2 linked regions of the Gloeothece verrucosa PCC 7822 genome follow. The protein of the gene in region 2 interacts with the protein of the main gene of each other region in a pairwise test. Links are inferred from orthologs where the notes say so. Each region holds a gene or a part of one and is shown on either strand. Other genes may lie near its edges.

Region 1 (16,539 bases), 1.2 Mb from region 2 along the record:
CAACAGCAACCACGACTCAGAGAGTAGCTATTTTTAATGATTTAGGAGTCTCAAATGCGGCATCAGTTTATGGTTCAACTAATGTCGGTAGTGTGAACAATGGCAAAGATGTGACGATTGACTTAGGGACTAATGCTAATGCCAATATCCTAGCACAAGCCCAATCTGGGACTCCTATGTTCGCCGTAGGAGGCGCACTCACGTTAAATGGAACAACGGCACGGCAAGTCATCTTTAACGGCAGTGGGGCCGGTACTAAACAACTGGTGATCAACTATGCTGATGCTCAAGCCTCCACCAATGAAAACCAGCAATTCGGCAATGTCTTAGTCGGTCAAACCAAGAATGTGGATTTAACCGTCACGAACTCAGGCGATGCAGGGAGTCTACTATCAGGTTCCATTGGTGCATCGAGCAATCCCTTGATCACTCCCACTTCTGGCACCCAGTCTTTTACCAATCTACAGGCTGGCCAGTCGGCTACTCGTACCTTTACCTTTACTCCCACCAAGCGTAGTAAAGGCACTTCTGAGCAAGCCACAATTGCTCTTACCAGTAATACTAAAAACGCCATAGCGAACCCGTTGTTTACCGGTTTTGGAGTAGCGGCTCAAAATGCCCTCACTTCCATCAACAATAATGCTGGCTATGTGCGGATAGGAACACAGGCTAATCTAAACTTTAATATCCAAAATGTGGGCGATGGAAACTTATCCGGTTTAGGAGAGATGAGCAATCTCAAAGGAACCATTGCTCTAACCGGTAGCAGTAGCGATTTTTCAGCCACATCCGGTTCAATAGGAGATGTGAGTCTTGCTGATAACGTTGTCAAAGCCGTCAATCTTTCTTACAAGCCCACAGATCATGGTGTAGATACTCAGGTGGTGAGCCTAAACTTTACGAATGGTAGCGACGACGGCACCAACCAAGCTCAAGTTAAAACCGTAAACTTGACCGGGTACGGAGTCGGGGCTGAGTTTCAAAGTTCATCGGCCCCTAACTCCACCCTTGACTTCGGTAAAGTCCTAGTGGGAAAAACTCGTCTTTTGTCTCTGGCCATCTCCAATGCCACCCAAGACCCAACCCAGGATTTACAATTAACAGGATTGACCTTGCTTGATGCTAAGTTTGAAGGTCCTGGCGCTGAGGCTTTTTCATTAGTCAATTTCACCAAAGGAACCGTACTCGGGGCTGGACAGAGCCTCAATTTGCAGTTGCAGTTCAATCCCCTCTTTAAAGGCGATTTCAGCCAAATTGCCTTGCGAATCTTAACTGATCAAGGAACGGCTTTCGGACAGACAGGACAAAGTTTTAGCTACAATATTAAAGCCACTGCTATTCCAGAACCTAACACCACTTTAGGCTTATTAAGTCTTCTAGGTACTGCTGTTTTATTGCCTAGAAAAAAAGCTAAGAAAATTCTTTAGCTAATTCCACAAGAAGCGAAGTACCTGAACATCAATAAAACACTCTATGTGTAAGGTAAAAACCTCCGTATGCCCCTGTTGCCTGTTCACAGAGCCGGTTAGGGGGCTGTACTTATGTCTAGGTACTTAATAAACTCTTCCTTTCCAACCTCCTCCTTGTCCTCGCCAGTGCCGCCAAGCAGAATCAATGGTCATGAGAGTGTACAAAAAAGCGATGCCCGGTAAACTGATTCCCCATAAAAAAGAAGACTCGTATAATTTAAGAGTGGGAAAATAGGCGATCAGCATCAATAACCAAGCCATAGTGCCTATCCCTATCATTAACTTATTTCCTAACACTACACCTATCATCACACTGAGGGGAGGAATTAAATAAATGATGGTCATTCCTATCACTGTCCCGATTAATAGCCAAGGGGAATAATTGAGTTGAGTAAAGGCTGTACGAGCAACCAAATCCCAAAGACTTTTAAGAGAAGGATAGGGACGGAAACTTTCTGTGGCATCTGTCAATCCTAACCAGATAGATTTTTCGGTTAATGTGGGTTCAGTTTGAAGATAAGATTTAACAGCCGCAGCGAGAGAGCAATCATCAATTAAGGCTTTACGTAAAATTTGGAGTCCTCCGATGTCTTCTAAAATTTGGCGACGAATTAAAATACAACCGCCGGCGGCGGCAGCCATTTTCTGCTGAGGGTCATTAACCCAAGGAAAAGGATATAATTTTTGAAAGAAAAAGACAAAGGCCGGAATTAAGACTTTTTCCCAAAAAGATTTACATCTGAGTAATACCATTAAGGAAACCAAAGCTAAATTTTCTTGTTCAGCTTTAATAACTAATTCTTGAAGATTAACAGGATGATGACAAATATCAGCATCGGTAAAGAGAAAATAATCGGGAGAAGAGTGCTGCTTGGCGTAGCGAATCCCTTGTTCCATTGCCCACAGTTTACCCGTCCAACCCGAGGAAAGCGGCTGTCCTGAAATAACGGTTAAACGAGCAGATTGGTGACATTTTTGGGCGACATCAAGAGCCACTTGACCGGTTCCATCGCTACTTTGGTCATCAATTAAAATAATAGAAAATTCTCCAGGATAGTTTTGATTTAGAAGAGAGTTTAAGGTAGTGGGTAATAGATCAGCCTCGTTTCTGGCAGGCACAACAGCACAAACCGAAGGATAAAAACTCAATTGATTATTGTTAAGCTCAAGACGTTGATCAGCTAACCAAAATTTTCCTCGAAAACACAATAAATAAAGCCAAATTAATAAAGATAACAAAACTAAACCTAAAAAAACTTGATTCATCATGTTTAATTTTTAAACGGAGGGAGATCAATAAATTATGCTATCGGTGAGTCAGGCGGCTCAAACGGTTAAAACTTTAGTTCGCCAATGCTTACCGACTTGGGCCACAATACAATATATTGTGAAAAACAATTATTTTTTGTTTTGTGAGGAGCGATAAATAGATGTTAGCCAAAAAATTGACCCAAAACTTGCTGATTTGCCTGCTAGTAACCTTGTTACTGGTTTGGGGAACTTCTCTGGTTAAAGCTAAAGATACAAGCTTAACTCAAGTTTATCAAGTTCTCAAAAATAAGCAAACGGTAGACCTGACTCATGCTTTTGAACCTGGTATTCCCCACTGGCCAGGGTTTCCCGATGAAACCCGTAAAACGCTTTATTGGTATGAACCGTTAGAGGGCGCTTTGGGTTCGGGATTTTTTGCTCAACTCTATTGTCATGCGGGACAATGGGGAACTCATGTTGATCCGCCGGCTCATTTTGTCAAGGGTTTACGCACGGTAGATCAAATTGAAGTTAAAGAGATGATTTTGCCTTTAGTGGTGATTGATGTGCATCAAAAAGTGGCCCAAAACCCTGACTATACTTTAACAATGGCAGATATTCAAGATTGGGAGCGGCAACATGGGAAAATTCCTCAAGGCGCGTTTGTGGCGATGCGAACAGATTGGTCAAAACGTTGGCCGAGTAGGGAGGCGATGCAAAATAAAGATGCTCAAGGTGTTGCTCACTATCCTGGGTGGAGTTTACCGGTTTTAAAATATCTGTATGAAGACCGCAAGATTACCGCTTCTGGACATGAACCAACGGATACTGACCCCGGAGTAGCTACCAGTAAAGATGATTATTCTTTGGAGAATTACATCTTGTCCCAGAACCATTACCAAATTGAGTTGTTAACTAATTTAGATCAAGTCCCAGAAAATGGCGCATTAGCGGTGGTTACTTTTCCTAAACCAAAGGGGGGTTCAGGGTTTCCAGCTAGAGTGTTTGCAATTTTGCCATTTTAAAAAATGAGATTAAAGCGAGTTATCTTGCAAAAATTTTTGAACTTCTTGTAAATAAGTTGGGGCATCTTCCAACATGGGAAAATGAGCAGTTTTAGGAATTTCAACATAGGATATATTTTCATTCAAAGCCGCCGCTTGACGACCCATTGCTGCGGGAATAATAATATCTTTTTCGCCAGAAATTAGCAGGGTGGGAACTTTAAACTGTGCAAACTTTTGCGGCATAACTTCCACTGCTTTCTGACTAACTGAGGTATAAATTGTCCCTAAAGCCGCTTCATAATCTGCTAAAATAAAATCCTCTAAAAAATCCCTCTGAGCATCTTTTTCAATGGGACGATGAAGAAATCGCGCCATAAATAAGCGATCAGCTAAAGGAATTTTTAAAAACCAAGGATAACGAAACTGAACCACATATTTTCCAAATTTATGAAAAGCTGAAAACGCTTTTTCATCGTATTCAAAAATCCCATTACAAGCTAAGATGGCTTTTTCTACTCGTTCAGGAAATAAATCTATAAAAAAAGCGGCTACCGATGCGCCCATAGAGTGACTGTGGAGATAAACTCGTTTTATATTTAAAGCATCTAATAAAGCCGCTAAATCAAGCGCGTATTCTTCTAATTCGTAAGTAACTTCTACAGGCGTTTGAGGGAGTTTACTTCGTCCAAAACCACGTAAATCGTAGAGTAAGCAGTCAAAATTTTGAGACAATTCTTTAGCCGTCTTACGCCAATATCTGGCTGATCCTCCCCAACCATGAATAAACACCATGACGGGTTTAGGTAGAGAATTTTCTGAGTGAGAAGCGGCACAAGCCTCCGAATGCGGTGCAGGGGACAGGCCCTCACTAATCCACTCATAATAATGGTCAACACCTCTAACGGTGATCCGTTGTTCTGTCTCCTGTGTCATTGAGCGCTTTTTAAATTCAAAATTGAAAAAGATAAATTTACTGTTAATTGTACTATCTTATTTAGCTTTTAGCTTTCGCTATCAAATCTCAATTTTGAATGAGCGAATTTTTTAAGCTGACTCGGGTGTAACAATTGAGGAAGGATGAACTAATAAATCAGCCGTTGAGCGTTTTTCTACCATTTCCCGGGTAATCAAACAGCGCTTGACATCTTTTCGGGAGGGTAGCTCATACATCACTTCTAACATTAATTCTTCCACGATTCCCCGTAATGCTCTGGCCCCGGTTTTGCGCCGATAGGCTTCTTGAGCGATCGCTCTGACGGCATCTGATTTAAACTCTAATTGAACATTATCCATCTTCAGGAGTTTTTGATATTGTTTAACTAGAGCATTTCGCGGCTGAGTGAGAATAGCGATGAGGGCTTCTTCATCGAGGGGGTCTAACGAGGCCATAACCGGAATTCTCCCGACAAATTCGGGAATCATGCCAAATTTTACTAGGTCGTCAGGTTCTATTACTTTAAGCAAATCGGCTGTACGTTTATCTTTTGCATTTCCGTCTCCTGGCTGTATAAATCCCATAGATTTTTTGCCGAGTCGCTGTTCAACAATTTTATCCAAGCCGACAAATGCGCCGCCACAGATGAAGAGAATATTACTGGTATCGATTTGGATACAATCTTGATAAGGGTGCTTGCGTCCTCCTTGGGGAGGAACATTGGCGATGGTTCCTTCTAACATTTTCAGGAGTGCCTGCTGTACGCCTTCTCCCGATACATCACGAGTAATAGAGGGATTTTCGCTTTTACGGGCTATTTTATCGATTTCATCAATATAGATAATTCCCCGTTGAGCTTCTTCTACATCAAGGTCTGCCACTTGTAACAGTCGTAGCAGAATATTTTCCACATCTTCTCCCACATAACCGGCTTCGGTGAGAGTTGTGGCATCAGCCACCGCAAAAGGCACGTCGAGAATTTTGGCTAAGGTTTGAGCTAAAAGGGTTTTTCCTGAGCCAGTGGGACCCATCAGGAGTATATTAGATTTTTGTAATTCGATCGGATCATCAATTGAGCCTGTTCCACTGCGTTTGGATTGGATATCTGAGAGACGTTTGTAGTGGTTATACACTGCCACCGAGAGGACTTTTTTCGCCTCATTTTGTCCAATCACATATTCATCGAGATATTTTTTGATCTCTCTGGGTTTGGGAATTTGGCCGAGAGTGAGACGTTCTCGGCTATTGCGACGTTTCGGGCGTTCTTCCCTTGGCGAAACGGATGAGGAAACCGGGCTTGGGGGTTCCATCAGTTCCTCATCCAAAATTTCGTTACACAGTTCTACACACTCATCGCAAATGTAGACTCCCGGACCAGCGATAAGTTTACGAACCTGTTCCTGGGATTTGCCACAAAACGAACACTTTAGGTGGGAGTCGTATTTAGACATAGTTATTTCTTATTACAGTGAGGTTACTGGAATTGTGGGATCAGGAAGTTCTGAGCGAGAAATGACCTGATCGATTAATCCGTAGTCTTTGGCATCATGAACGGACATATAAAAATCTCGCTCGGTGTCTTCTGCGATTCTTTCGTAGGGTTGACCGGTGTGTTCGGCTAATAGAGAATTTAATCTTTGTTTGATATAGAGGATTTCTTTAGCTTGAATATCGATTTCCACCGCTTGCCCTTGCGCTCCGCCGATGGGTTGATGGATCATTATTCTAGCACTGGGTAAAGCCATGCGTTTTCCTTTTGTGCCACCGGATAGCAAGAAGGCTCCCATGCTGGCTGCTAGTCCAAAGCAGATGGTGACTACATCAGGACGAATTTGTTGCATGGTATCGTAAATGGCTAGTCCAGCGTACACCGAGCCGCCTGGGGAATTGATATAGAGTTGAATGTCTTTTTCTGGATCTTCAGCATCGAGATACAGCAGTTGAGCCACAATGGAGTCAGCGACATTATCATCAATTGCTGTGCCTAAAAATACGATTCTTTCCCGCAATAAGCGCGAGTAAATATCAAATGCTCTTTCTCCCATCCCCGATTGTTCTATAACTACCGGCACGATATTCTGAGTGCTGGAGTAGATCTTGGGGGAGCAATAGCTAATGATGGGGTGATCAGGCGATTTTGATTGAACCATAGGATTTGGATGCTGTTTAAAAAAATTTTGCCAGTTACTACTAACTTAGCGTTTTTCCCGCGTTTTCGGCTAGAGTAAGCCAGTTGAGAGATGGTGTTAATCGTTGGTTTTTCAGGTGGAGGCTTGGTAAATTACAATTTTAGTCAATCCTAAGCTTATTTACTAACAAAGGGCCCGTTGGCTCTAGTTTAGGGTTTTTTCAAAAGCTCCGCCTTCAGGCTTTTTTGAATAGCCTTAATGGCATTTGGATTGAGGCTACTTCCTCCACCTCAAATCTACCACAAAATTTTCGGTTCTTTGGAACTTTTGCGAGAATTTTGGCTAATTATTTTCTAAGATTCCTCAGAAGTTTCTCGAGAAGACTCAATCGGCTCGGCGAAGGTTTCAATGATAGTATCTTCTCCTTGGTCTATTTCTGTTTCCTCTTCTTGAGGTGTTGATTTAGGCACTAATTCAACGGTTGCTTTTTCTTGCAGCCATTCGAGAGTTTTTTGAGTCTGTAATTCTTGGATGATAACTTCTCGTAAACGGTCTAGATCGATGTCTTGCCCTTGTAATTGCTGTTTGAGCTTATTATATCTTTCCTCAATGGCTTGGTTATCGACTTCAATGGATTCGACTTTAGCCACCTCAGTCAGCACGAGAGTTTGTTTCAATCGCTCCACCGCTTCAGGACGAGCATTATCTCGCATACGGCCAATATTTTCTGAAGTAAAGAGGGTTTTGACATCTACTCCCATTTGTTGCATTTGTACAGCAGTTTGTCGCAGTAATTCGGTTATTTCTTCCTGAATTAAAGTTTCGGGCAAATCTACGGTACTAATGTTCACTAATTCTTCAATGATGCGAGAGTGGATGCTATTTTTAGTCTCATTTTGGGCTTGTTCTGAGAACTGTTTTTCTAGGTATTCACGCCACTCGGCCAGCGTTTCAAATTTTTGTTCGCTGTTTTCACTGATTTGTTCAGCCAACTCGTCATCAAGTTCGGGGAGTTCTTTAGTTTTAAGTTCCTTGAGGGTAACCGTAAAAATAGCTTCTTTGCCGGCTAATTCTTCTTGAGGATAATCCTCTGGGAAAGTGGCATTAATTTCTTTGGTTTCATCAGGTTTCATGCCGACAATGCCTTCGACGAATCCACTAATAAAGCGTCCTTCACCGAGTTCTACGCGAAAATCTGTCCCCTGTACGCCGGGGATAGCTTCTCCGGCTTGAGGTCCGTCGTTGGCTAGTGCGTAGTAATCGATAATTGCCACATCCCCAATTTGAGCGGGACGATCTTCAATGGGAACTAAGGTGACAAATTTTTCTCGTTGCTGTTCTAGCCACTCATCTATTTTTTGAGGATCATAGACGCTTTCTTCGGCTTTGATCTGAAGATTTTGATAATCTCCGAGTTGCACTGTAGGGGGAACATCCACCGAGGCTGAGAAAGTGAAGGTTTCTCCGGGGTTAAATTTTTGCAGTAATTCTTCAAAACTCGAGCCTAATTGATAATTCCCGATCACTTCAATCGATTCTTGTTTAATAGCTTCTTGCAAACTCGATTGAATGATTTCTTCTAAGGCAGTAGCCTTGATCCGTAGGGACCCTAACCGTTGAACTAGGACCTGACGGGGGATTTTTCCCTTGCGAAACCCAGGAATCTGTGTCGTGCGTGCAAGGTTGTTGACCACCGTTTCGTAGGTTTGTTTAGATGTTTCTGGGGGAATTTCAATTTCTAACCCGATTTGACTGTCAGGAAGCTTTTCCTGGGTAACTTTCATCGATTTCTCTTTCTCAAAACGACTATAAATGTATGCTTTGGATTTACTTAAGCTTAGAAATGGGTTTTCCCGTTTTAAGCAGGGTATCCCGATCTTTATATTTTACCCTCGAATTACCAATGTGGATCAAGCTGGGCGAATGAAAATCCCCTTTTCCATCAAGGCATAAAAATATCAGTCAGGTTGAGCTATGACTGGGGAGGAAGCAAACCGTGCTGTGATCGTCGTTTTCCACAATGAATCTGAGTAGGAATATTTCTAGCTCCTTGTCTTCCTTTTTCTGACTCCAAATATTCTGACTAAAAAATGGTTGAATAACTCATGAGTTATCCAACCCAAATGCTATTACTCTCGCTAATAAACTCTGATAATTTTAGGGGTCTTTAACATATTCTAAAGTTTGATTGTTCCCGTCACTAAGTTTTAAATGTTGCTCACTTACTTCATAGTATTTTGCGGCTTCTAATGCTTGTATATATGCACCTTCTTGCTTCATTATAGCTTGAGGATGACATAACATTTGGGTAGTAGCTACAGGCCCAATTAAAATGCGATTTTCCGTTGCACAGAAAGACGCAATGTAGCGATTGCAACCAGCACTACCGTAAATTACATTATCAGGTTCATCATCAAAGCTTGCTGTGATTTTAGCACTGTTTAAAACCGGCTCATTACCGATAGATACAAGGGTCCAATCTCCTTTAAGCTCTGTCGCGTAACTGGGGTTTTGAACGGCGAAAGTTAACCCTAAAAATAACAGCCCAAAAATGACAGCTTTTTTGATGGATTTAAAAATGTTCATGACTTAACTTTACCTAAAATTGAAGACTTTTTAAGTCTCTCAGGCTTTTGCCATTAATAGTTCAGTTAAATTTAGGACTTGAACAATAAATAAAATTCAGGAAAATTCAGGAATAAAATTCGGTTTAGGTCGTTATTATTGAAATAGTTAGTGCTACTGTGACAGATTTACCGACTTAATAATGAGGCGTAACAGCTTATGAACTAGCGCGTTATGCCCAGAAATGAGTAAGTTTAGGGAAATATTTTTTAACTGTCGTCAGTCCCCTACTCTGGCACCGGTCATAAAACCCCCTTTGGATTAGACCAACCCGCATAGGATGGCGATCAGATGCCCCAGAAAATCTCATTTGTCGCCCAAGCAGCGAATTAGCCGCCCTCATGACTCACTAGCCAAAAACCTATCGGGGGAACTTGAGCCGCTCAAGTCGGTCAAACAAGAGCAACAATGCTCGCTCTATGATATGATAACCAAGCTGAAAATATTATTATCTGTTCGGGTTATGATAAAGTAAAGCCATCTTAAACCTTGAACAGTAAAGTCTTTCTAAACTAAACTAGCCCGTTATAGTAACTTAAGTTTAAATAGATAAAACCATATATCAAAACCCCATCAAAAACCCAGTTCAAGGTTTAACCAATCTAAGGAGGAAACTCAATTGACAAAAGAAATTAATGTTGCTATCCTCGGCGCAAGCGGAGCAGTCGGCACAGAACTCATCGAATTACTCGAAAGCCACCACTTCCCAGTAGCTAATCTAAAACTACTTGCTTCGGGTCGTTCGGCTGGTAAAACCCTCTTATTTAAAGGCCAGGCCTTAACCATCGAAGAAGTCAACGAAGGATCATTTAAAGGAATTGATCTCGTTTTAGCCTCGGCAGGCGGCTCAATTTCCAAAGCTTGGGCCAAAACCATCGTCTCCTCGGGTGCAGTGATGGTAGATAACTCCAGCGCTTTTCGCATGGACCCTAAAGTGCCGCTCATTGTGCCCGAAATCAACCCCCAAGCCGCCGCCGAGCATCAGGGAATTATTGCTAACCCCAACTGTACTACCATTATTATGGCGGTAGCCGTATATCCGTTACACAAAGTTCAACCCGTAAAACGGATGGTGGTAGCGACCTATCAATCAGCTAGTGGTGCCGGTGCTAGAGCAATGGAAGAAGTCAAAATCCAAGCCCAAGCGATTTTAAATCAGCAAACTCCCACTGCCGAAATTTTACCCTATCCTCTGGCCTTTAATCTATTCCCTCACAATTCAGCCCTCAATGAACTGGGATACTGTGAGGAAGAAATGAAAATGATCAATGAAACCCGTAAAATTTTTGGGGATTCAGAGATCCGCATTAGTGCCACTTGTGTGCGAGTTCCCGTATTGCGGGCCCATTCAGAAGCCGTTAACCTAGAATTTGAGCAACCTTTCCCGGTCAAAAAAGCCCAAGAAATTTTAGCAAGTGCAGCCGGCGTAAAAGTAGTAGAAGATTGGCAGAAAAATTATTTCCCCATGCCCATAGAAGCAAGCGGCCAAGATGATGTATTAGTGGGAAGAATTCGTCAAGATCTCTCTCATCCTAATGGTCTAGAATTATGGTTATGTGGAGATCAAATTCGCAAAGGAGCCGCTCTTAATGCCATTCAGATTGCAGAATTATTGCTCCAAGAAAATCTACTTCATCCCTCAAAAACCGTAGCCGTTTCTGTGGGACAATAACTGTCAGAACAAGAGAAAAAATACAGATGAGTGATCAGAATTTTGGAAGGGTAATCACTGCTATGGTGACCCCCTTGGATGAGCAAGGGCAAGTCAATTATGAGGCGGCCGGCGAATTAGCTGTCCATTTAGTCAATCAAGGCAGTGATGGGTTAGTGGTGTGTGGAACAACAGGAGAATCGCCCACCCTTAGCTTGGAAGAAAAATGCCAACTCTTTCAAGTCGTGAAAAAAGCCGTTGGGGATAAAGCCAAAATTATCGCTGGCACCGGCACCAACTCCACAGAAAAATCTATTCAGGCCACTAAAGAAGCTGCTAAAATAGGAATAGATGGCTCATTGCAGGTGGTTCCCTATTACAATAAACCCCCTCAAGAGGGATTATATCAGCATTTTCGCTCAATCGCCGAAGCTTGTCCAGAGCTACCGATAATGCTTTACAATGTGCCAGGACGTACAGGGCAAAATCTTCTCCCAGAAACCGTGGCCAAATTAGCAGAAATTGAGAATATTGTTGCTATAAAAGAAGCCAGTGGGAATATAGAACAAGCCTGTAGAATTCGCAGTTTAACGCCTTCATCTTTTGCAATTTATTCAGGAGAAGATTTTATTACTCTACCGTTAATGACAGTGGGAGCCATCGGGGTAGTTAGCGTAGCGAGTCATTTAGTGGGTCAACAGATGCAGGAAATGATTCAAGCGTTTGAAGTTGGCAAAAATTCCTTAGCTACAGAAATTCATTTAAAACTTTCTCCACTATTTAAAGCTTTATTTTGTACGACAAATCCCATCCCGGTTAAAGCCGCCTTAAAAATGCAAGGTTGGAAAGTAGGAGGAGTGCGCCCTCCACTTTGTGAATTGTCTTCCGAGTTACAAAAAAGCTTAGAAACTGTGTTACGAGACCTATCATTAATCTAAAAAGTGGACAAAAAAAGATTAATGAACTCTATTTGACAACGTATAGATTAAATACGTTACAATAATAGTAACAATTTATTAAGAAAAAATTCCTGTGGAGCAATTAGGCATTAGAAAAGCAGGAAAAATATATTTTTATCTGCATAAAAAAATCTGATTAAGAGACAAAAATTGTTGAAAAAAACCCGTAGCCAAATAACTATTAAATTTTTAGGAAAAACTCTAAAAACTCAAACCCAAAATAGCCAATTGTAAAGGAGGCAAATGAGTAACAACGAAACCCAATCTAAATTAAAAATTATTCCCCTAGGCGGACTTCATGAAATCGGAAAAAATACTTGTATCTATGAGTATGAAGATGAAATATTAATGGTGGATGCAGGAATCGCTTTTCCCACCGATGATATGCACGGGGTTAATATCGTCTTACCCGAAATGACCTATCTACGAGAAAATCATCAGAAAATAAAAGGGATGATTGCTACTCATGGTCATGAAGATCATATTGGGGGAATACCTTACCATTTAAAACAATTTGAAATTCCCGTTATTTATGGTCCGCCTCTCGCCATTGCCTTAATAGAGGATAAATTAGAAGAAGCCGCCGTGACAGGCCGCACCAGCTTAAAAACGGTTCGTTCTCGGGAAATAGTGCGAGTTGGAAAACACTTTTTAGTAGAATTTATCCGTAATACCCACTCAATGGCCGATAGTTTTACGCTGGCCATTCACACTCCTATCGGCATCCTCATACACACAGGAGACTTTAAAATTGACCATACCCCTATAGATGGTCAACATTTTGACTTTCATCGATTAGCCGAATATGGGGAGAAAGGCGTATTATGCTTACTGAGTGACTCCACCAACTCAGAAGTCCCCGGACATACTCCCTCAGAAGCCAGCGTTTATCCTAATTTAGACCGGATATTTGCTCAGGCCCAGGGGCGAATCATGCTCACCACCTTTGCTTCATCGGTTCACCGTATCAATATCGCCCTACAGTTATCCCAAAAACACAACCGAAAAGTGGCGGTAGTCGGAAGGTCCATGCTTAATGTCATCGCTCATTGTCGTAACTTAGGCTATATTAAATGTCCTGATGAGCTATTTGTTCCCATTAAAGCCACCAAAGGATTAGCGGATGAGCGGGTTCTCATTCTCACCACCGGCTCACAAGGAGAACCCTTAGCGGCTATGACTCGCATTGCCAACGGAGAACATCCCCTGGTGAAAACTCGTCCAGGAGATACCATTATCTTCTCTGCTAACCCGATACCCGGCAATACCATAGCCGTCGTTAACTGTATCGATAAACTGATGATGCAAGGAGCAAACGTTATCTATGGACGGGATAAAGGGATTCATGTTTCCGGTCATGGATGTCAGGAAGACCAAAAAATGATGTTAGCTCTCACCAAACCGAAATTCTTTGTGCCTGTACACGGAGAACATCGGATGTTAGTGCAACACGCTCAAACCGCGCAAAAGATGGGATTTACCAAAGAAAACACCGTTATTATTAAAAACGGCGATGTGATTGAGTTAAGCACTGAACGGATACAAGTTGTCGCTCAAGTTCCGGCAGGACTGGAACTGGTAGACCAAGCCGGCATCGTTCATGAACAGGTGATGGAAGAACGCCAACAGTTAGCCAACGACGGAGTAGTTACTGTAGCGGCTACCGTCAACCAGCAAGGAAAACTGGTCACTCAACCTCAGCTAAATTTAAGGGGAGTGGTAACCGTTGTCGATAGTGCCTTACTACACCAATTAATTAATCGTTCTATTGAGCAAATTCTCAGTGAACGTTGGGGAGAGTTTAAAACCCAAAGCGGCATACCCAACTGGACTGGGTTAAGACAAGAAATAGAGAGTTATTTACAACGACTAATTAAACGGGAACTCAAAAGCCAACCCTTAGTAGTTTTTGTCCTGCAATGGGCAGATACATCAGAGTCGCCCTTGCAACCTGAACAAGCTCAACAAGCTGAACAACCTGAACAAGCTGAACAACCTGAACAAGCTGAACAACCTGAAGCCACAACTTCTGGGAGAACTTATCGGCGGAGACGTTCCACTGCTTCGATGGCATCGTAAGCTCAAATCCCCTTTGTAACAAATAACCAGAAATCATCATTGTAGGGACGTTGCCGGCAACGTCTCTAATTTTAATATCTGAGTGAACAAGATCAACAAATTGATCCGAAATTGAAGAATTTATTTAAAGCTTAAGCAAACAGAAAAGATTTTTAAAGTTGTCACAATTAATACACCTATTGCTTCTAAACTAGAAATAAAGGTACTGATAACATTCATCACAAATCATTATGGTAACAGTAGGTCCTAATTCTGAGTCAAACTCTTCCCTACAACTGCGAGAAATTCAGGAATTGTCCATTTCTATTTCTGCCCAAAAACTGAACCCAACAATGTTGAGCGAAGATTTCCTAAAAGCTAGTGGAATAATTCCTAGTGATTGGGAATTAAACAAACAGCCGGTGTTAAATCCTAATTATGCTCAAGTCAGCTTTCAAAATGGGGTAAGCATCGTTACTCAACCGCGAACCATTACTTTTTTAGAAATGCTCGGAACCAAACAATCAACAGAGATAAAATTGCCAGAACTGGTTCACAAATATGTTGAAAAGCTTCCTCTTGCTGAATATCAGGGATTAAGTATTAGTCCAAAAAGTGTGGTTCCGCTTTCGGGTTCACTGGATGCAGGCAGAAAATTTATTACCGAAACCTTACTCGCTCCCGGCGCTTGGCAAGAATTTGGTAAAGAACCTGTACAAGCTGGACTAAATTTACTCTATCAGTTAGACAAATGTCAATTTAACTTGACAATTAATGAAGCCAGGTTACAGTTACCCGATCAACAATCTCTTCCAGCTTTATTATTTTCTGGTAGCTTTAACTATGATCTGACCAGCAACACCGAAGGGGAGCGTATAGAGAAATTAAATCAAGGCATTGATGAATGGGAAGCCAATTTGGAAGCTTTTCGAGAAATCGTCAATGAAAGATTTTTAGGACAACAAGGAAGCTTATTCCCCAATCAGTTCATCCCTACCATTGTTCAGTAAAAGTTAACAGTTATTTAATTTTCAGTGACAGAACGATTATCAATTTGCGCTCGTTGTAAACGTCCTGAAAAATCGACATAGACTGTTTTCCATTCAGAAAAAACATCTAACGCGGTAGTTCCGGCTTCTCTATGTCCATTACCACTTTGTTTAACCCCACCAAAAGCAAGATGTACTTCTGCACCAATGGTGGGGCCATTAATGTATGTAATACCGGCTTCAAGGTCTTGCATGGCTTGAAAAGCGCGGTTAATATCTTGGGTATAAATCGAAGAAGATAAGCCGTAGGGAGTATCATTGAGGACTGAAATGGCTTCTTCAAAGGAACTCACCTCAATTAAGCCCACCACAGGCCCAAAAATTTCCTCTTGCGCCACCCGCATTTGAGGCGTGACGTGATCTAAAATTGTCGGTTCAAAGAAAAACCCCGATTTTAAGGCAGAATCTTTAGGGATATCGCCGCCGAGTAAAATTTTAGCGCCTTCTTCCCGAGCCAGATCAATATATTTTTTCACCTTTTCCCGTTGAGTTGAACTAATGAGAGGCCCGACATCGGTTTTTGGATCAATTCCTGGGCCTAAACGGAGTTGAGCCGTTTTCTCGAGTAACTTTTCGGTAAATTCCTTTTTGATATCCCGATGTAAAATCAAGCGGCTAGTGGCCGTACATCGTTGTCCTGTAGTGCCAAAAGCTCCCCATAATGCGCCTTCTAAAGCTAATTCTAAATCGGCATCTTCCATCACAATTTGAGCATTTTTTCCCCCTAATTCCAAACAGACACGCTTATGGATACGTCCGCAAATTTCCCCCACTTGAGAACCAATAACAGAAGAACCTGTAAAAGAAACTAAATCGATTCCTGGATGTTCGACTAAATCTTGTCCGATTTCTGGCCCTACGCCATGAACTAAATTAACGACTCCTGGCGGAAAGCCGGCTTGCTGGAAAACTTCGACTAATAGGGTGGCACAAGCCGGGGTATCTTTAGCCGGTTTAAGAATAATAGTATTGCCACAGACTAAGGCCGGTAGAGACTTCCAACAGGGGATAGCCACCGGAAAATTCCAAGGGGTAATTAAAGCACAGACACCCACCGGCATCCGCAGCGTCATAGCAAACTTATTGCTGAGTTCTGATGGAGTGGTTTGTCCAAATAAACGCCTTCCTTCCCCAGCATAGTAAAAAGCGCAGTCTATCCCCTCTTGAACATCCCCCCGAGCTTCAGCGATGGTTTTTCCCATTTCCCGAGTCATCACGGTAGCGAGTTCTTCTTTTCTCTTGGTTAAAATTTGAGCGACTCGTTGAAGATATTCCGCTCTTTGGGGTGCAGGGATTTTTCGCCAACTCAAGTAAGCTTTGCGTGCGGCTTCTACTGCGGCATTAACATCGGCCGAAGTGGATAAAGGGAAAGTCGCTACTACCTCGCTAGAATTGGCAGGGTTGCGG
Region 2 (16,329 bases):
ATTATCCCACTGTTTCATGATGAGCATAATTCCCATTAAAAATAAAGTCAACTGCCAAGGAACGGCTAAACAAGTTCCCCAAATATCTCGTAAATTTTCGGCTTTAATTTTGGCTTGAGTATTCGGTTTTAGGGTTTTGCTAAACTCCCCCCAAATGCCAAAGGGACGAGTAATATTATAAAAATTCTGAAGGACATCCGGTTCAGTGGGAGAAGTCAATAAGGTTCCCATGATACACCCCGCTAATGAGCAAATACTAGGAACTAAAAAAAGCAGATATTCTTGATATTGAGGATAATTGTAAATCGGAAGAATAACCAATTGAGTGAGGATAGCGGCAATCATTCCTGCGGCTGTACCAATGGCAAACCCATAACCATTAAACCGCCACCAATACCACCTCAACAATAAAGGAACAGCTAATCCGACTCCTAAACCTGTAGTTAGCCAACCCCAAATCTGGTTAATATTGGTAGCATTAAAGCTTAATAATAAACCGATAATAACAATTAGGGCTGATGATAAACGACTTTGAAAAACCAGTTCTCTTTCTCTGGCTTGAGGCCGCAAATAAGCTTGATAAATATCATTAGTCCAGTAAGCCGCACTTGCATTAATAATTGAGGAAAAGGTGGACATAGCGGCGGCGAGAAAAGCGGCAATTAAAAGACCTTTAAATCCAACCGGTACATAATGTTCAATAACAACTGGTAAAATGAGTTCTGGATCGGTAATCATTTTTTGGGTGACTCCATAATGAATCCCCAAAACAGCAAAAGCAGTGACTAACGGCCAACGAAAAGCTAATAAAAGAATCCAAAATAAAGATAGTAATCCGGCATCTCGATCAGTTTTAGCCGCTAAAAACCGTTGTACGATATATCCTCCACTGCCGCTACATCCTTCGATAATGGTTTTTACCATATAGAAAAATACCACTCCACCGAAAAGATTAAAAATAGAATAATCTCCCGGTAAATCTACTTTCCAAGAGGGAACAATACTACTCCACTCTTGTAAATTCCAAGTTTTTAAAGTTTGAGTTCCCGCAATTGATACTGAAAAACTTTCCGGTAAATTTACAGTTTGTAAAGCCACAATAGAAACATAGATAACAGCCACTAATATCAAAAAACCTTGAAAAACATCTGTCCAAACTACCCCATAAAATCCACTAACAACGGTATAAGATAAAGCCAGTAAAATTAAAAGAATAGAAGCGAGTCTATCATCCATGCCTAAAAATTGTCCGAGAAACTTTCCTCCCGCGACAGAAAAGTAACTCATTGCCCCAACAGAAAACAGTAAATTAGCGATAGCACTGAGAAGTCTAGCAACTTTTCCCTGAGTTCCTTGGCCAAAACGAAACTTCATCCATTCCGCCTCAGTCATTACAATAGCCCTTCGATTCCACTTACCCGTAAAGGTCATCAAAAAGGCCATAATTAAAACAATTCCCCCTCGAATTTCGATAAAAAATCCTTTCGTTCCTAGGGCATAAATGAGGGCAGAAATAACCATCGTACCGGCCATATCCACATTGCCAGCCATTCCTGATGCTCCCAAGGCCCACCAAGGAATACTGCGATCTCCTAAAAAATAAGCATCTAATCCTTTAGCCGCTTTGCGTTCAAAAATAATGCCTAAGACAATAACAAAAATTAAATATAAAGCAACAATCAAATAGTCAATTATGTGCATGGAGGTTAAATTAAATCATCGAAAAACTGTGTTTTCACAGGGTGTACTTTAAGCTTGACGGTAGCTTAGTATAAAAGGTGCAATTTGTAAAGGGGTTTAATTTTTAACTTTAAACACAGAGATTTCGGCTTGTAAAATTTGGGCAGCTTCATTTAATCTTTCTAAAACAATATTTGTCTCATGGAGAGAATAACCAGTTTGTTCTGATCCTTCACTTAATTGTTCCATTGATTCGCGAATATGACGAGCTTGAAGAGATTGTTCTTCCATACTTTTACTGACTAATTCAAACTGAGGGGTAATACGCTGAACTTGTTCAATCACTTGAGCGATTTGGCGGCTAATATTTCCGACATCTTCTACACTATTTCTCACTTCTTTATTAAATTTATCCATCTCCATTACTCCATTAGAAACGGCTGTTTGCATTTCTTTAACCATTTGTTCTATCTCTAAAGTGGCCACAGCAGTTTGATCGGCGAGTCGTCGAATTTCTCGAGCAACCACCGCAAATCCGGCTCCATATTCTCCGGCTTTTTCAGCTTCTATGGCGGCATTTAAAGAAAGTAAATTGGTTTGATCGGCTACCTTAGTAATGGTTAATACCACACTATTAATATTATGAGCTTTCTCACTCATATTTCCTAATTTTGAAGAGATAGAAGTGGTGGCATCCAACAACTGACGCATACTTTTTTCCATTTGCACTAAATCATTTTGACTTTGAGAAGCCGCTTGGGCTGTACTTTGAGCTAAGTCGGCCACTTGTTCCATAGTGTGGACTAATTCTTCAGAAGTATTAGAAATATCTTGAGCCGTTGCGGTCACTTCATTGGTGGAGGCAATTTGTTCAGTTAAAGTGGCTTCTAATTGTCTTCTCGAGGCCGCCATTTCTGTCGTTGAACTGGTGATTTGAATCCCGGAATGCTGAACTTTAGAAATGAGAGAATTAAGATTTTCGGTCATGGTTTTCAGGGAAATTAATAATTGCCCAATTTCATCATTAGAAGTGACTTCTACTTGAGTGGTTAAATTACCGGCAGAAACTTCTTCAGCGATTTTGACAGCCTTAATTAAAGATTTGGCGATCTTACGAGTAATCCAAACTCCCAAAGCGAGATCAACCATAATTCCGACGATAAACAGAAGAACAACCTGATTAACGGTTCTATCTTTTTGTTCTTGAGCCTGTTCGGCGGATTTTTGCGATAGATTAACCACTTTAGACATCCCTTGCACGGTAATGCCAGCACCGATAACCATAATCACAGCAGACAAGAGAAGGATGCTGATTAATTTTGATTCTATAGATTTCCAAAGTTGGCTTTTCATAATGGGTTGTCTCTTAATTTAAACAGTCGTTGAATACGTTGTCTGATTAAAGTTGCGCCACTCAAGTCGCCTCGAGATTCTTTAAGAAGGGCAAGGTGTATTAAAGCTTCCTCGCAATTGGGGTCTAGATAAACCACTTTCTGAAAATATTGTTCAGCTTCAATTTCTGAGCCTAATGCTTGATAAATTTGACCTAGTAATAGATAGGCTTGAGGGTCACTAGGGGTTTGATTCAGATAGGCTCGACATAACGATGCCGCTTGTTCTAAGGCTCCTGAATCAGCTAAATCTCTGGCTTGAGCGAGTGGATTTTTAGGGGGGGATTGTGGATGGTTAGCAAGAGATAAAGGAGAAATTGTTTGCCCTTTTTTAAGATGTGTTTGTGCTTGAGCTAGAGAAGTAAGCTCAGTTGGGTTGCTAGGGCGAATTTTTTTCTGAATAATAGATTTTTCCGGTTTTGGGTTTTTGTGTTTGGCTCTTTTTTCATTTTTTTGATAGACAAAAGCATAAGGATAATCAATAACTTGAAATCGGGGAGAAGGCAGCAAAGCAATTTCCGGAGATCCGACAAAGAGAAAACCGCGAGGAACTAATAACTGGTCTAACCTATCTATAGCACGAGAACGAGCCGAAACATCTAAATAAATCAATAAATGACGACAAAAAATGATCTGATAAGGCTTGTGAACCGGTAAGTGAGGACCTAAAAGGTTGCCTTCTTTAAATTGAACCGTTTCTCGAACTAGCTCAGACAATTGATAGCTTTCTTGAATTTGATGAAAATAATGATTTTTGGGGAGAGTGAGGTCTTCTCGAAAAGAGTTTTCTCCATAAACCGCTTTTTTAGCTTTTTCTAAGGCTCTATGACTGATATCAAGCGCATCAATTTGAAACTGGTTAGAGGTTAATCCTGCTTCTAACAAGGTGATGGCGATAGAGTAGGGTTCTTCTCCTGTAGAACAAGGCAGACTCAAGACTCTTAAAATTGAGACAGGCTGGGGGGCCGAACGAGTTCTGCACTTTGGCTTTAACCACTCAGTTTTGACATATTTGTGCAAAAATTTAAAAGCTTCCCGATGGCGAAAAAACCAAGTTTCCGGGACAACAATTTGGTCAATCAGTTCCCACCATTCTTGAGAAGAGGTTTCTAGAAATTGCACATAACTTTTTAAATCTGGCAAATCACAGGCTAACCGGCGGTTTTCTAAAGCGTTGGTGATTTGTCTAGCATTAATGCTATCTTTTTTTAAACCGATTTTTTGTTGTAATAAAGCTTCTATTTGTTTTTCTTCTGGAGTCATTAGCGATTAGTCATGAGTCGTTAGTCTTTCCCCTACTCTTTATATCCTACTCCCTACTCATAGGTCGTCTTTAAATGTGGAGTGGAAAGCTAGAGAAGCTCTTAAAAGTCTGTACCCAAATTAGGCTCAGTTGAACTATTCAACAAATGGACACTCCTCTTTATGTGAGTGTGTATGGGGAGAAATGATGGATTATGGACTGGGGGACCGAACGAGTTCCGCACTAAGGACTATAGACTAAGGGCTATGGACTAATAACTGTATAAAACTCGCAGTTGTTCTATCTCAGGAAATAGAGACTCCACACACAACAGTTCAATGATCCGATGACCATCCATAATAATATTTCCCCGAACACTTTCTGGTTCCTCAACAGATGATTTATTTAATGTATCAGTAACTTGTTCGGCCATCAGTCCTAAATAATCCCTCTGTTCGGGTTTACCTGGATACTGGACTATGATAATTCTTGTACTCAAGCAAAGACTACAGGGTTTTCCTTGAATTAATAGAGATAAATCAATAACAGGGATCACTCTGCCTCGGTAATTAAATAAACCGGCTACGTAGTCCGGTGCCTGGTACAGTTTTCTAACATTCACCCTAGGGATCACTTCAACAACCCTTAAACTGTCTATGGCGTATAGCTGATCGCCCAAATAAAACAGTAACAGTAACATCGGTGCTAGTGTTGGTTTTTATGCTTTCCCCATTGTCTCTCTATTTGGTCTATAGTGATACAAAAAAAACATAATTTTTCTGCGGAACTTGATAGGATGACAGTGTAGCTAATCTTGGCAAGCTGTTAAATAGATACATCTAGGAGCTTTTTTATGAACAAACAACCTACTTATTCTAAGTCTGAAGATGCTCTCGTCACTGTTAGAAGCGAATTGCTAAGTTCCATCTTAGAAGAAGAATTTGCCTACTCTTGGAATCAGGATGCTCTCTCGGCTGACCTGTATGTGACTGAATTAGAAGATGATTTTGCTCTTTGTGACTGTTTAGATGATGAAGAGCTAACTAGCGGCGCTGATCAGTTATTTTCTAATCTCCATCAATGCTGGAGCCAAGCGGATCACTCTGTGGTCAAACTCACTCTCTGGGAACGCTTTGGTCAAGTTGTCCCTTCCCATCAATTAGATAAAATTATGGATTATGCTCAAAATATTGCTTCTTTAAATTTGTCACCCTTAGAGCAATTAATCCAATGTGTTAAGCCTTTACTCTCCCATTGGTCAGAAGACGATTTACAAATTTTTGCTCGTCCTTTGGTTTATGCGATGCGAGGCACCACAGAATTACGCCAAGCACCTTGGGATGAACTGTCGGAAATTGATCAAGTCCGTCTAACTATGAAAATTGCTCAAGAAGCGATTGTCCAATTTCAAAAACAAAACTCATCTACATTGTCAGAATCAGAAGGTTAGGAATTTTTGCCGCTTTTCCTAACCGACTTTTTTTTCAGCTATCTGGATTATTTTTGATTGGCTCTGGTATCTTGAACCGCCGCCCAGAAGAATAATCCAGTTAGGGGGATACTCGCTGCTAAAATTAGCCCGGTGATCGTGTTTCCTAGATCAGGGGTTCCCGAAGATAGTTCAAAAATACTGCCGACAGCAGCAATCGCAGCAATACAAGATCCCAATAACAACACCCCACTTTTTGGCGTCACTCTTCTTAAGCTCCTCTAATTAGATGTAAAAAATTAAGCAATGGGTTTAACAGCTTGCAGACTGAACCCATGCTTTTTTAATTCTTCAGTTAATGCTAAATTATTCCCTACCCGATCGACAAACATAACGCCATTAAGATGATCCATTTCATGTTGAATCACCCGGGCTAAGAGTCCGGTGGCTTTCAGTTTTTTGGGCCGTCCGCTTTCATCTTTAAAGCTGACTTCGATGGCTTTAGGACGCACTACATCTAAATAAACTCCCGGAATGCTGAGACATCCCTCTTCAAATTGACATAAGTCGCGGCTAAAGTGCGTGATTTGAGGATTAATTAAGATTATGGGCTGATTGGTGGCATTATCCGGTTCACAGTCCACCACGAGAAGTTGTTTATTAACCGCTACTTGAGGCGCGGCTAAACCGATCCCATTAGCACTATACATGGTTTGAAGCATTTCTTTGGCTAATTGCCGCACTGCGTCGTCAACTTTAGCAATGCGTTTAGCCGGCTGACGCAACACGCGATCACCGAGATAATGTATTTCTAGGGGAGGATTTTCTAATTTTTGCTTATCGACAGTAACAAGGGATGTCATGGACTTATCTAAGGTCAATATCGGTTTATGGTAGCTTTTTTGATCTTAGCTTAATTATGGGGTGGACAATGCCCAGCCAAAAACCCTAGGGGATGTTAAGCAACTGTAACCCACTACAGCTAATCTGAGTAAAATTCTCGGTGATTTTAATGTATACTTAAAAATAGGGGTGACTAGCTCAATGGTAGAGCATCGGACTCTTAATCCGCTGGTTCAGGGTTCGAGTCCCTGGTCACCCACTTCTCTTAATCCTCAACTGACATAAACTGACATAAAAACTGACATAAAAATCAGCCCCTTTTTTAGGTACAGATACGAGGCTACAATTGTCCTTTATAATTTCTTTACCTTAAATTAAGGTTTTTTTCCGATTCCTTTACTCAGTTGTAGAGGGTAGCTTAGTAGTAGGTTCTTAAATAATAGATAGGATTGACTATGACAGCTTTTACCTCTTCAGATATACCAGCGACAATCAACACATTAGAGAAATTGCACGTCTGGTCTGGGATGATTTTAAATTACCTTTACCCAGAAACAACGGTTATCGAATCTACGGGGAACGCTGCGCGAGTAGCTACCTCCGCACCGTTTGAAATTACCGCAGTAAGCCCCCCGGAATGGCAGAATATCAGCCGCACTAACATCAAATTGAATAAAAATTGGCAAAGACAGGGAAAGCGCTGGGAACACGCTAATGATATCGGCTCCGCTTCCATCCCTGCTGAATTTAAGATATGAATTTTAATTAAATAAATGACTACTGCTACTGCTTCCCCTCCGGTTGGGACCCCAGGGGGAACCGCTACCCCTACGCTCCCTCCAACCGGCAATCCTGGGGGAGCGGCTAATAATATTGTCCCCTACAGTCGCCCTTACCAGTTCCCCCCAGAAGGAAAACCCCCGACAACTCCTCCAAAAAACCCCTTTCGATTACCAAGAGGGCTTTCCAGAGCATTGTTTAGAGACTTTAACAATGCAAAGCAAGGAATCGCAGCAGAAGGAATGGTGCCGGGGATTCCCATGAGTACGGCTCAATTTTTAGACCCGGGCATGGCTTGTGATTTGGGATTAGGGCCTTGTTCTCATTCTCCTGAAATGCCAGCCGATTCGCCTTTCAAAGGCGGTCAAGGTTTTGTTAATTATGTAGTTGAGGGAGAGGCAGAGTGTCTGTTTGAACCTCCCTCTGGTAAGCCAACCCCTTATACAGCCTATTATCGGGGAGTTCTTAGAGGAAAAATAGTAGGTACCGGCGAGTTGAATTTTACGGGGGGAAATTATTTTTATGGCCCGCCATTAAATATAATTCGCCAAAATGCAACCGGAAGCCAAGAAAAAACATCGATTCCAGCTTATTGGAATTCTCTGCAAACTTATAATTTAGTTCCTTGGAATAACCGACAAATAAGTTTAAAAATTACTAAAATAACTAGAGAAGACGGAAAACCTGACATTGACGGGAATCCACCGCCGTTAGCAGACGCTAAACCTCGCCCCATTAGCCCCAGCTATGCGACCCCAACGATCGCACCGCCTCCAGAAACTATACCTGATGCGCCTCCCCCTCTTCCTGAGAAATTACCAGATGAAGACGGAGAGAATGATATTGTCCCCTTTAGACGACCTCCTAAACCGGTAGAACCCGAACCGGAGGAACCGCCGCCGCCTGAACCCGAACCGGAGGAGCCGCCGCCGCCGCCTGAACCCGAACCCGAAGAACCTAAGCCACCAGAACCAGAAGACCCACCTAAACCAGAGAAACAGCCAGAACCCAAACCACCCGGACAACCTAAGCCAAAGGAAAAAAAACCGGAAGATCCAGATTTTTGTCCCTTACCACAACAACCGATTCCCCCTCCTGAACCGGTTCCTGTACCGGTTCCCGTTCCTGTGCCTGTACCGGTTCCTGTGCCTGTACCGGTTCCCGTTCCTGTGCCTGTACCGGTTCCTGTGCCTGTACCGGTTCCCGTTCCTGTACCGGTTCCCGTTCCTGTGCCTGTACCGGTTCCTGTGCCTGTACCGGTTCCCGTTCCTGTACCAGTTCCTGTGCCGGTTCCCGTTCCTGTACCAGTTCCTGTGCCGGTTCCCGTTCCTGTACCAGTTCCTGTGCCGGTTCCCGTTCCTGTGCCTAGTCCTCCTGTATACATTCCTTATCCCGTTCCTAGCCCTCCTATATATGTTCCCGTTCCTACCCCCTACCCTGTTCCTACCCCCTACCCCGTTCCTACCCCTTACCCTGTTCCTACCCCCTACCCCGTTCCTAGTCCTTACCCTGTTCCTACCCCCTACCCCGTTCCTACCCCCTACCCCGTCCCAAATCCTAACCCTAATCCAAACCCCAACCCTAATCCTAATCCAAACCCTAATCCTAATCCGGTTCCTGGACCGAACCCAAGCCCTAATCCTAAACCTGGGCCGGTTCCTAATCCTATTCCAGACCCAACACCAAATCCGACTCCAAACCCAGGGCCATATCCAACCCCTGACCCAAGCCCATCTCCTAAACCTAAACCCAACCCTAAACCATGCACTTGTATAGAAGATATGGATTGCGACCCATGCCAAAGTTTAGAGGTGTCTATTAAGGGCACGATTGAAACGACAGACTGCGAAAAATTCGCTGATATTCCAGAAGGAGCATCCCAAGAAGAAATCAACGAACTTTTAACCAAAAAAATTTCTTACCAAGGCAAAGGATTAGAAGGATTATCTTCTCAAATGAGCGCCTTAGCAGAATTAATTAATATGCTTCGAAGTGACATTTGTAAGATTGAAACTACTGCCTATGCTCTAGTGCCTGAATGGTGGCAAGTGAGGAGAGGCGGTGATATTCCACAGTTAGTAGTAGGGTATCGAAAAGATAGGAGCTACTATGCTCTAACAATCCCTCATTTTATGGAACAAAAAAGACTTCATTTAGAAAAAAACAAACCGATAACTTATAGAAAAGGGCAACAAGAGATTATCTGCACTCTTGACGATAATAGTAAATTTATTGCCAATTGTTACAGTCAGCAAGAAGCGATGAGGTTATGGGAATTCTGGAAAAAATACATTAATCCAGAATTTATGAAAAAGCCTGTTAACATCAAAATCGGCCCTCGTAAAGGAGTTGACTTAAAAGATTATCAAGTAGAAGCTGCCCTCGCTAGATATTTTAAACAAGGTCAAGAAAACACAATCCCTGAGTGGGAAATTCAATGGAGAAAAAAAGGTAAATAAAATGATTATTAAATATCAATCAGTTCAAGAATACGCGAAACAAAATTTTATGTGTCCTCGTAACGTTACTCGTAAGTGTAAACTCGGAGAAATTAAAGCTAAAAAACTAAAAGGGCAATGGCTGATCATCGTCTCATATTGATCATTCACTGGACTCTCATTAGACTCTCATTCACGCTTTGCCCTTAACCCCTAAGCAGACATAATGTCTTGATCATATAGACATAAAACCCAGTCACAGACTAGATTTAAGACAGTTAACAAATCGAGGAAAAATTTATGTCTGCTCCAATCCAAACCTCTGCCACGCATTTACCCGGCCAATTAGTAGAAGTATCTCAAGCTTTAGCTTTAGCGGAATTAGCCTTGCCTTCAATTACCCGGCCTAATAACATCGTTATTACCCACGATACCGAAAACCAAACGATGACAGTCACCGCTACTCTTCCTATGGTTCCTAGTATCGGAATAAATGGAGTTTCTTATGTTGCTTCTGATTATTTGAGCACTTAAATGTGAGTGCTTAAAATCACCGCTACTTTTAATTAAAAAATCAGAACTAGGAAAATAACATGGCAACAGATTCAAAAACAGCAATATTCTATATTAATCTTGCTGGGACTAAATATAGTTGGCGAGCCAAAAAAGATGATTATAAAGGAATTGACAAGGAATTGGGAGTGACCCTAGCCAAAGACACAGAAGACAATCTAGTCTTTGGTGTGGATCGTCCGAAGCCCGTAAGAGTCCGAATTAACCTCGCAGGAGCTAGACCCATTATTCGTTTCGCAGACCCTCAAAAAATAGAACCTCTGACCGTTAAAGGAAGCCTAAACGGTAAAAAGTACAACGGTAAAAATATTAACTCTGTAACCGTTGTACAGGGCTAATTAATTAGAAAAGCTAGGTTTTTAACCTAGCTAAAAACCATGAAAATTCCCATAGAAGAATTCGCGAGACGTAACAATATTTGCGTCAGAAAAGTAAAAGCGTTGGCTGACCTAGGGAAAATAACCTTAATTCAGCACCGAGGCAAATACTACGTGGAAGTCGATTAAACCCAACAATCAAAATCGAGGAATGCTTTTTAACAGAAGGAATATGCTTGCACTTTTAATGGTTGCGAGTATTGAGGGAACCATCCGGTTTTCTCAGGTTTCTCGTCATCAAGAATGTCCCCTACCTTTAAAAAAATCGGTTCCTAATTCTCCTCCTACTTCCCAAAATTTTCCTTACTTCTATCAGCTAAATAACAAATACGACCCCTATGGGTCTTGCTTGTTAACATCGACAGCAATGGTTTTAGGCTGTTTAGGGAAAACAGTTTCTCCGGATTCTCTTTATTTAGAATTCCAAAAGAGAAACTTAGACAGATTTTTACACTCTGATATTCAATACTTACTCAATGAGTATGAAATTGATGATAATTGGAGTACAAATCACCAGTGGAGTAGGGTTATTTCTCATCTAAAGGCGGGTTATCCGGCAATATTTAGCGGACCGGTTTCGTTTACCTCTAGAGGCCACGTCATTGTCCTTTTAGGGGTCGAAGATGACAATTTCAGTTGTCATGACCCTTATGGGAAGTTTGACGGAACCAAATACCTTAACAAGCCAGAAGCCGGTAAGTTTGTTCATTATTCCCGTGAATTAATTTTCGCTCAATCTGCCGGCGGCTCTGCTACTACTTGGGCGCATTTATGCCAGCCTCACCAGCCGCTAAAGCGAGTCATCGGTGACGAAAATTGCTCACAGCAGTTTAAGAATAAGGTTCGGCTTGTTGCTAAAAAAATCAACTGCGATCCGTCAGACCTGATGGCGGTCATTAGTTGGGAAAGCGACGGGACGTTTAGCCCCAGTAAACAAAACTATGCTGGCTCTGGTGCTACTGGATTAATTCAATTCATGCCGCATACAGCCTTAGCATTGGGTACAACAACCCAAGTCTTGGCTCAAATGACGGCTTTAGATCAGCTTGATTATGTTGAAGAGTATTTCAACATGATTGATCCAGCAAAATTAAAAAAATCTTTGGCCGATCTATATATGGCTGTGCTGTATCCCAAAGCCATAGGGAAAAGCTTAAACTATGGGCTTTTCACGACACCAGGAATAGCTTATCAACAGAATTCGGGCCTAGACATTAACCGAGATGGGACTATCTCTGTTAGTGAGGCAGTAGCCAAAATTCAAGCCAGGTTCATCTAAAATTGACTCATCAATTCTATCTATTTTGTTTCCTGAAATGTAACGTTACGTTTCAGGATTTATTTTTTGGGGCTAAGGTTAAGCTGTTTGTGTTAACCATGCACAGACGGGGGTTTTCGCTGATGACGTTAATATGAGCTATATATAGGGTTTTTCCTGGGAAAATCCTTTGATAATGCCCCTTTCCATCGCTCCTTTTTTGGTTGTCCAGCTAACCTCGTCTCCTATTTCGAATTTGGGTTGTTTAACCGGTTTTAACTCGACCACATTGCCCACATTGCCCACATTGCCCACATTTTGATTTTCAGGGGGTTCTTTTGGTTCAGGTGAACTATTAATAGGTTTGTGGTCATTGTGGTTATTGTGGTCATTGTGGGCAGGAATTTTAAATTTTAAACCCTTCCCTACACCCTCGATGATTCCCTTACCCATTTCGGCTAACCGAGCAAACCAGCCTCGAATCTCCTCACAGGACACGCTTTTTTTGATTGAAGTGGATAGGCTGTGATAAACGTCACGGGCTGTAATCGCTTCTGAGTTGTTCCGCTTACAAAGCTCAATTACCTTAGCGAGGTTACTCGGGAGAGACTCACCCAAGCCGCCATAAATACTCTCAATCTGTGCGGCGTAAAAATTAGCCAGTGCGATCGCGCTGTTAATCGTATGAGCGCCTATCGATTCTGGCGGCACTTCTCCCTTCATAGCGTATTCAATGCAGTGAAGATTTAAGGCTAGTTTGCCTACAAGCCCCTCTGCTTTGCCCCAAACGTGTCGCATCGGTGTTGAAGTGTGTATGCTGATTTTGCGCTGTTCATATTCGTTATAGGCTTTGCAGTATGCGCGGAAAGCATCACGAGAAAGCCGATAAGTCATCACAGGAAAACCGGCAATTTGTTCATATAATTCCACTAATAGCGGGTTTAGGTCTATTGCTCCTCCATCCTCGCTCATAACTGACGCGGTTAACGGCTGCTGAACAAAAATAAACCGCGCCCATTTGCCGTTGTCGTCTTCCCCGTTTCCTAAAAGGTTGTGCAGAACTTTTGGCTGTATTCCTCCGAAAATGGAGAGGGGAACACATTCTAGGTCAACGACTCCCGATTCTGATGATTTTCTCAGCCTAACCTCACCAGCGCCGTCATATTGGCTTAGAAAATCCTGTTCATCAGACCCCTTGCCGCCTCTGTAAGCGTTCATACCACTGAAGACCCCGGCCAATTCATCTTTAAGGTAAAGCAGGGATTGTTCAGGATGCTTATCAAATTGGTTAATTATGGCCTCAGAGGTCGCATTAGTAAAATAATAGATTTTGGGGTGGGGTTTTTTTGGCTCCCCATCGGGGAACTCTTCTAAGAGGTTTTCCTTGTCATTTTTCTTCATCCTCTCGTATTTGTTAATAAGTTGCTGATATTCTTCTAATTCTCGGTTATAAACCTCTCTTGCTCGGTTTTGAAGCTCCCGCAAAGGCTTAACAATCATCGCCTTGATTAGAGGGCTTTTTTTCTGAGAGCTAGGGGCTACGATTCCCCCGTATAAATTAGGGGTAACGCTGAAATCGAGCGCTTCATTTATGATCAGCTTGGTTTTGGGGAAATGTAGGCCGCTGACTCCACAGAGTAAAGCCGTAAGGTAGCATTCCGGCTTTAGATTAAGCCAGCCAGCTAGTTTTAAAACAGGGGTAGCCAAACACTCTGGGAGAATTTGTCTTAGAACTAGGCTCATTTCTTGGGCTGAGAGGATTTTGTCTGTTTCTTCCTCAATGCTGTCCTTTTCTTCTATATCTCCTAATTCTTTCTTGATTGGCTCTAAATACTCTTTGCGCCATTCCCATGAGCCAATCCGCTCTTTTTTCCTCAGTTCCTCTAGTTTGATCTGTATTTCGGTTTCTGTTAGGTCTGCACACTGAAGAATCTGCTTAATTTGCTCATACAGAAATTTAGTCTCAGATTCTCCTGGGGTGAGGTGGTTTAAAGCCGTGATTTTAGTAATTAAATCTTGTTGTAGCTGGAAAGGGTTGTTTTGCCGGTCTTTCACCTCTTCTAGAAATTCATGGGCTAAATCTCTCAGCCGCCGCCGCTCGTAGTGGGTAATCAAGATCCCAGCGTACCCTTTAATATTAGCCGCCGATGCTGTGCGTTCAATTAATTGGAGTAACCGATTTTGCCCCCCAATTTTTTCTAAAACTTTTTTACTTTCTAATGCTTCCTGCATAAGCATTAAGTCGGTTTTACTACCCTTGCGATGAAGTTCTAGGGCGAGCTCGTAGATTGTAGCGTGACCCTGAGCATAGAAATGTTCAGGTTTTAGTAAATTGGCTACCTTTCCTATGGCGTGAGGATCAAAGAGAATTCCACCTAATATAAGTTCCTCGGCTTCGAGATTAGCCATGTATTGATATTCGTCGTCCTGGGTCTTTAATTGTGCGATCATAATTCCTCTTTAATTAAACGGGATATTTGGTTTATCATTGAGAGGAACCAACTTAATCAAGCGACTCTATTAATTCTTCGAGTTGTGCGATAAAGTCAATTCCTATCTACTACGGGCGGTTTATAAACCGCCTTTATTAAGCTTTTCCAAAGCCGGTAAAGTCTGAAGATGTTCAATGTAAGCCTTTAATTGTAAAGGCTGTAATTTTTGGGGCATAAATAAAATTAAATTGGTGTAATTAGAGAAGTGAGAATATTTCTGGCGAGAACCCCAGCCTAATCGCTTATATTCTTTCTCTAGGAGGGCTAATAATTCTTTTTCGTCAGCCGAAGGAAAATGCTTCTTATAGTAATTTTCCCTTTTCAGTTGACGGATATATTCTGCCCATTCGTTAATATCTAAAAGATACCGTGAACGCTTGTTAAATAAGCCTTCTAGATGGGTTTTGGCTTGGTCAATCGTCCATCCAAGCTCTAGAATTAATTGATTGGATTCTTTGATTAGTTCGCCAATGTCACTACTCATCTTCCATTCCGATAGTTATTTTTTTAAGTTCTTGTTCGGTGAAATACTCAACCTCATTATTGCCTATTGAAAATAGGTAAACCCATCCACTCTCTGTAACATCCCACAAACGAAAACTGATTTTTCTAAAATATGTTCCGTTTCTGGAAATAGGGGTTTTTACCTCTTCTCCTTTTTGAAATTTAGGCTCTGGAATTTTGCTATCGAGTGTCATAAACCCTCCACGTTGTAACCTAATTTAGTGAAAAAAGCCTTAAGTGAAATTCGATAATATTGACAAAACTTAATGATTAGTTCGGGCGGTATTGGTTCATATAACCAAAAAGTCGTCCTGTCAAAACTTACTTTTTTAGTCATTTTTAGTTCATACGGCTGCTTAAGGATTATCATTCTGTGTATAGCCAAAAGCTTCGGCTAATTCTTTAGGTGAACAATCTAAGGCATAACAAAGCTTCATCGTATTTTTTAGCGTTATATGCCTACGACCAATTACATAGCTCGTAAGCGAATCATAAGAAACTCCAGATATACGGGCTAAAGCTCTACGGTCAAGATTTTTTTTCGCCAATAAAATGTCTAATGGATGTTTACTGCTGTTGTCTTTATTTTCTAGAATTTTGCTTAAGCAGTTACAATTCTTGTTAGTAACATCTTGCTCGAGTCGCGCTAACAACATATCAGCCAATTTAACCGCTCTATTGACCAACTCTTCGTCGTGGTCTTCTTCTTCCTCTGGTTCGTTTGGGTCAAAAATTAGCTGGTTCATCTCGATAAACTTGAGCATAAAGTCAGTGGCTATTTTAGTCCGATCATTCATACCAAATCCTCTCTTATTCGTTATTGGTTTGTATTTTGTGAATTGGCAGTCTGTCTAAATTTCTGTGAATTGGGGGTTAAGGCTGACGATCACGGTTAGTGATCGTCAAATTTTTTAACTCTCCCTGTGGTTTGTCAATCAAGGTTTAACCTTGAGAAGTATGGTTGTTACGGACTAATTCTTTATCGTCAGGAATTTGAGAAACATCGATTCCTAATTCAAAAAAAAGCGTCTTTAGGCTAATACCATACAGTTTCGCTAATGCGGCAGCATTTTCTAGACTGGGCATCGCTTTACCAGACTCCCAATCTGCTTGTCTTCTTTCGCTAACCCCAATCAGTCTTTTGACATCAGGTCTAGTTAAATTGGCAGATTCTCGACGTTTCCTCAAAGGTGTTATGTTTTTATCACTTTCAGTTTCTTTCATTTTAACAGACGTTTGCTTCATGAAGTAAACGTCTTGACAATCTGGTCAACAGGACGTAAACTTCATGTATAGCGGTAAACGACATCCTACCCCCCTA

Evidence for each region.
Region 1: the proteins of def (region 2) and CYAN7822_RS08640 interact in binary tests that used the Escherichia coli proteins (3 or more experiments, as listed by UniProt). The link is inferred for Gloeothece verrucosa PCC 7822 from one-to-one orthologs.

Annotation. Positions count from the first base shown.
Region 1 is NC_014501.1:1,931,297-1,947,835, forward strand. The notes cover bases 9,087-12,060. They hold CYAN7822_RS08640 (aspartate-semialdehyde dehydrogenase), read left to right. Parts: upstream 9,087-10,034; coding sequence 10,035-11,087; downstream 11,088-12,060. Other genes in these bases: CYAN7822_RS08635 (META domain-containing protein), read right to left, coding at 9,087-9,376; dapA (4-hydroxy-tetrahydrodipicolinate synthase), read left to right, coding at 11,114-12,004. Outside these bases: CYAN7822_RS08600 (choice-of-anchor D domain-containing protein), read left to right, coding at 1-1,427; CYAN7822_RS08605 (glycosyltransferase), read right to left, coding at 1,554-2,735; CYAN7822_RS40165 (hypothetical protein), read left to right, coding at 2,773-2,895; CYAN7822_RS08610 (cyclase family protein), read left to right, coding at 2,900-3,745; CYAN7822_RS08615 (alpha/beta fold hydrolase), read right to left, coding at 3,755-4,660; ATP-dependent protease ATP-binding subunit ClpX, read right to left, coding at 4,772-6,112; ATP-dependent Clp endopeptidase proteolytic subunit ClpP, read right to left, coding at 6,125-6,811; tig (trigger factor), read right to left, coding at 7,144-8,574; more of CYAN7822_RS08635, read right to left, coding at 8,948-9,086; CYAN7822_RS08650 (ribonuclease J), read left to right, coding at 12,269-14,104; CYAN7822_RS08655 (hypothetical protein), read left to right, coding at 14,335-15,093; CYAN7822_RS08660 (aldehyde dehydrogenase family protein), read right to left, coding at 15,108-16,539.
Region 2 is NC_014501.1:723,806-740,134, forward strand. The notes cover bases 4,825-7,588. They hold def (peptide deformylase), read right to left. Parts: upstream 6,607-7,588; coding sequence 6,043-6,606; downstream 4,825-6,042. Other genes in these bases: CYAN7822_RS03170 (chemotaxis protein CheW), read right to left, coding at 4,825-5,014; CYAN7822_RS03175 (hypothetical protein), read left to right, coding at 5,168-5,764; CYAN7822_RS03180 (hypothetical protein), read right to left, coding at 5,812-6,009; CYAN7822_RS03195 (hypothetical protein), read left to right, coding at 7,042-7,344; CYAN7822_RS40105 (hypothetical protein), read left to right, coding at 7,360-7,588. Outside these bases: CYAN7822_RS03155 (sodium:solute symporter family transporter), read right to left, coding at 1-1,701; CYAN7822_RS03160 (methyl-accepting chemotaxis protein), read right to left, coding at 1,798-3,033; CYAN7822_RS03165 (CheR family methyltransferase), read right to left, coding at 3,030-4,334; more of CYAN7822_RS03170, read right to left, coding at 4,586-4,824; more of CYAN7822_RS40105, read left to right, coding at 7,589-9,825; CYAN7822_RS37435 (hypothetical protein), read left to right, coding at 9,827-9,967; CYAN7822_RS03210 (hypothetical protein), read left to right, coding at 10,105-10,338; CYAN7822_RS03215 (hypothetical protein), read left to right, coding at 10,398-10,715; CYAN7822_RS40110 (hypothetical protein), read left to right, coding at 10,755-10,883; CYAN7822_RS34365 (C39 family peptidase), read left to right, coding at 10,927-12,033; CYAN7822_RS03225 (DUF3987 domain-containing protein), read right to left, coding at 12,172-14,463; CYAN7822_RS03230 (hypothetical protein), read right to left, coding at 14,584-14,988; CYAN7822_RS03235 (hypothetical protein), read right to left, coding at 14,981-15,202; CYAN7822_RS03245 (helix-turn-helix domain-containing protein), read right to left, coding at 15,365-15,805; CYAN7822_RS03250 (helix-turn-helix transcriptional regulator), read right to left, coding at 15,951-16,232. UniProt on the Escherichia coli protein: Removes the formyl group from the N-terminal Met of newly synthesized proteins. Requires at least a dipeptide for an efficient rate of reaction. N-terminal L-methionine is a prerequisite for activity but the enzyme has broad specificity at other positions.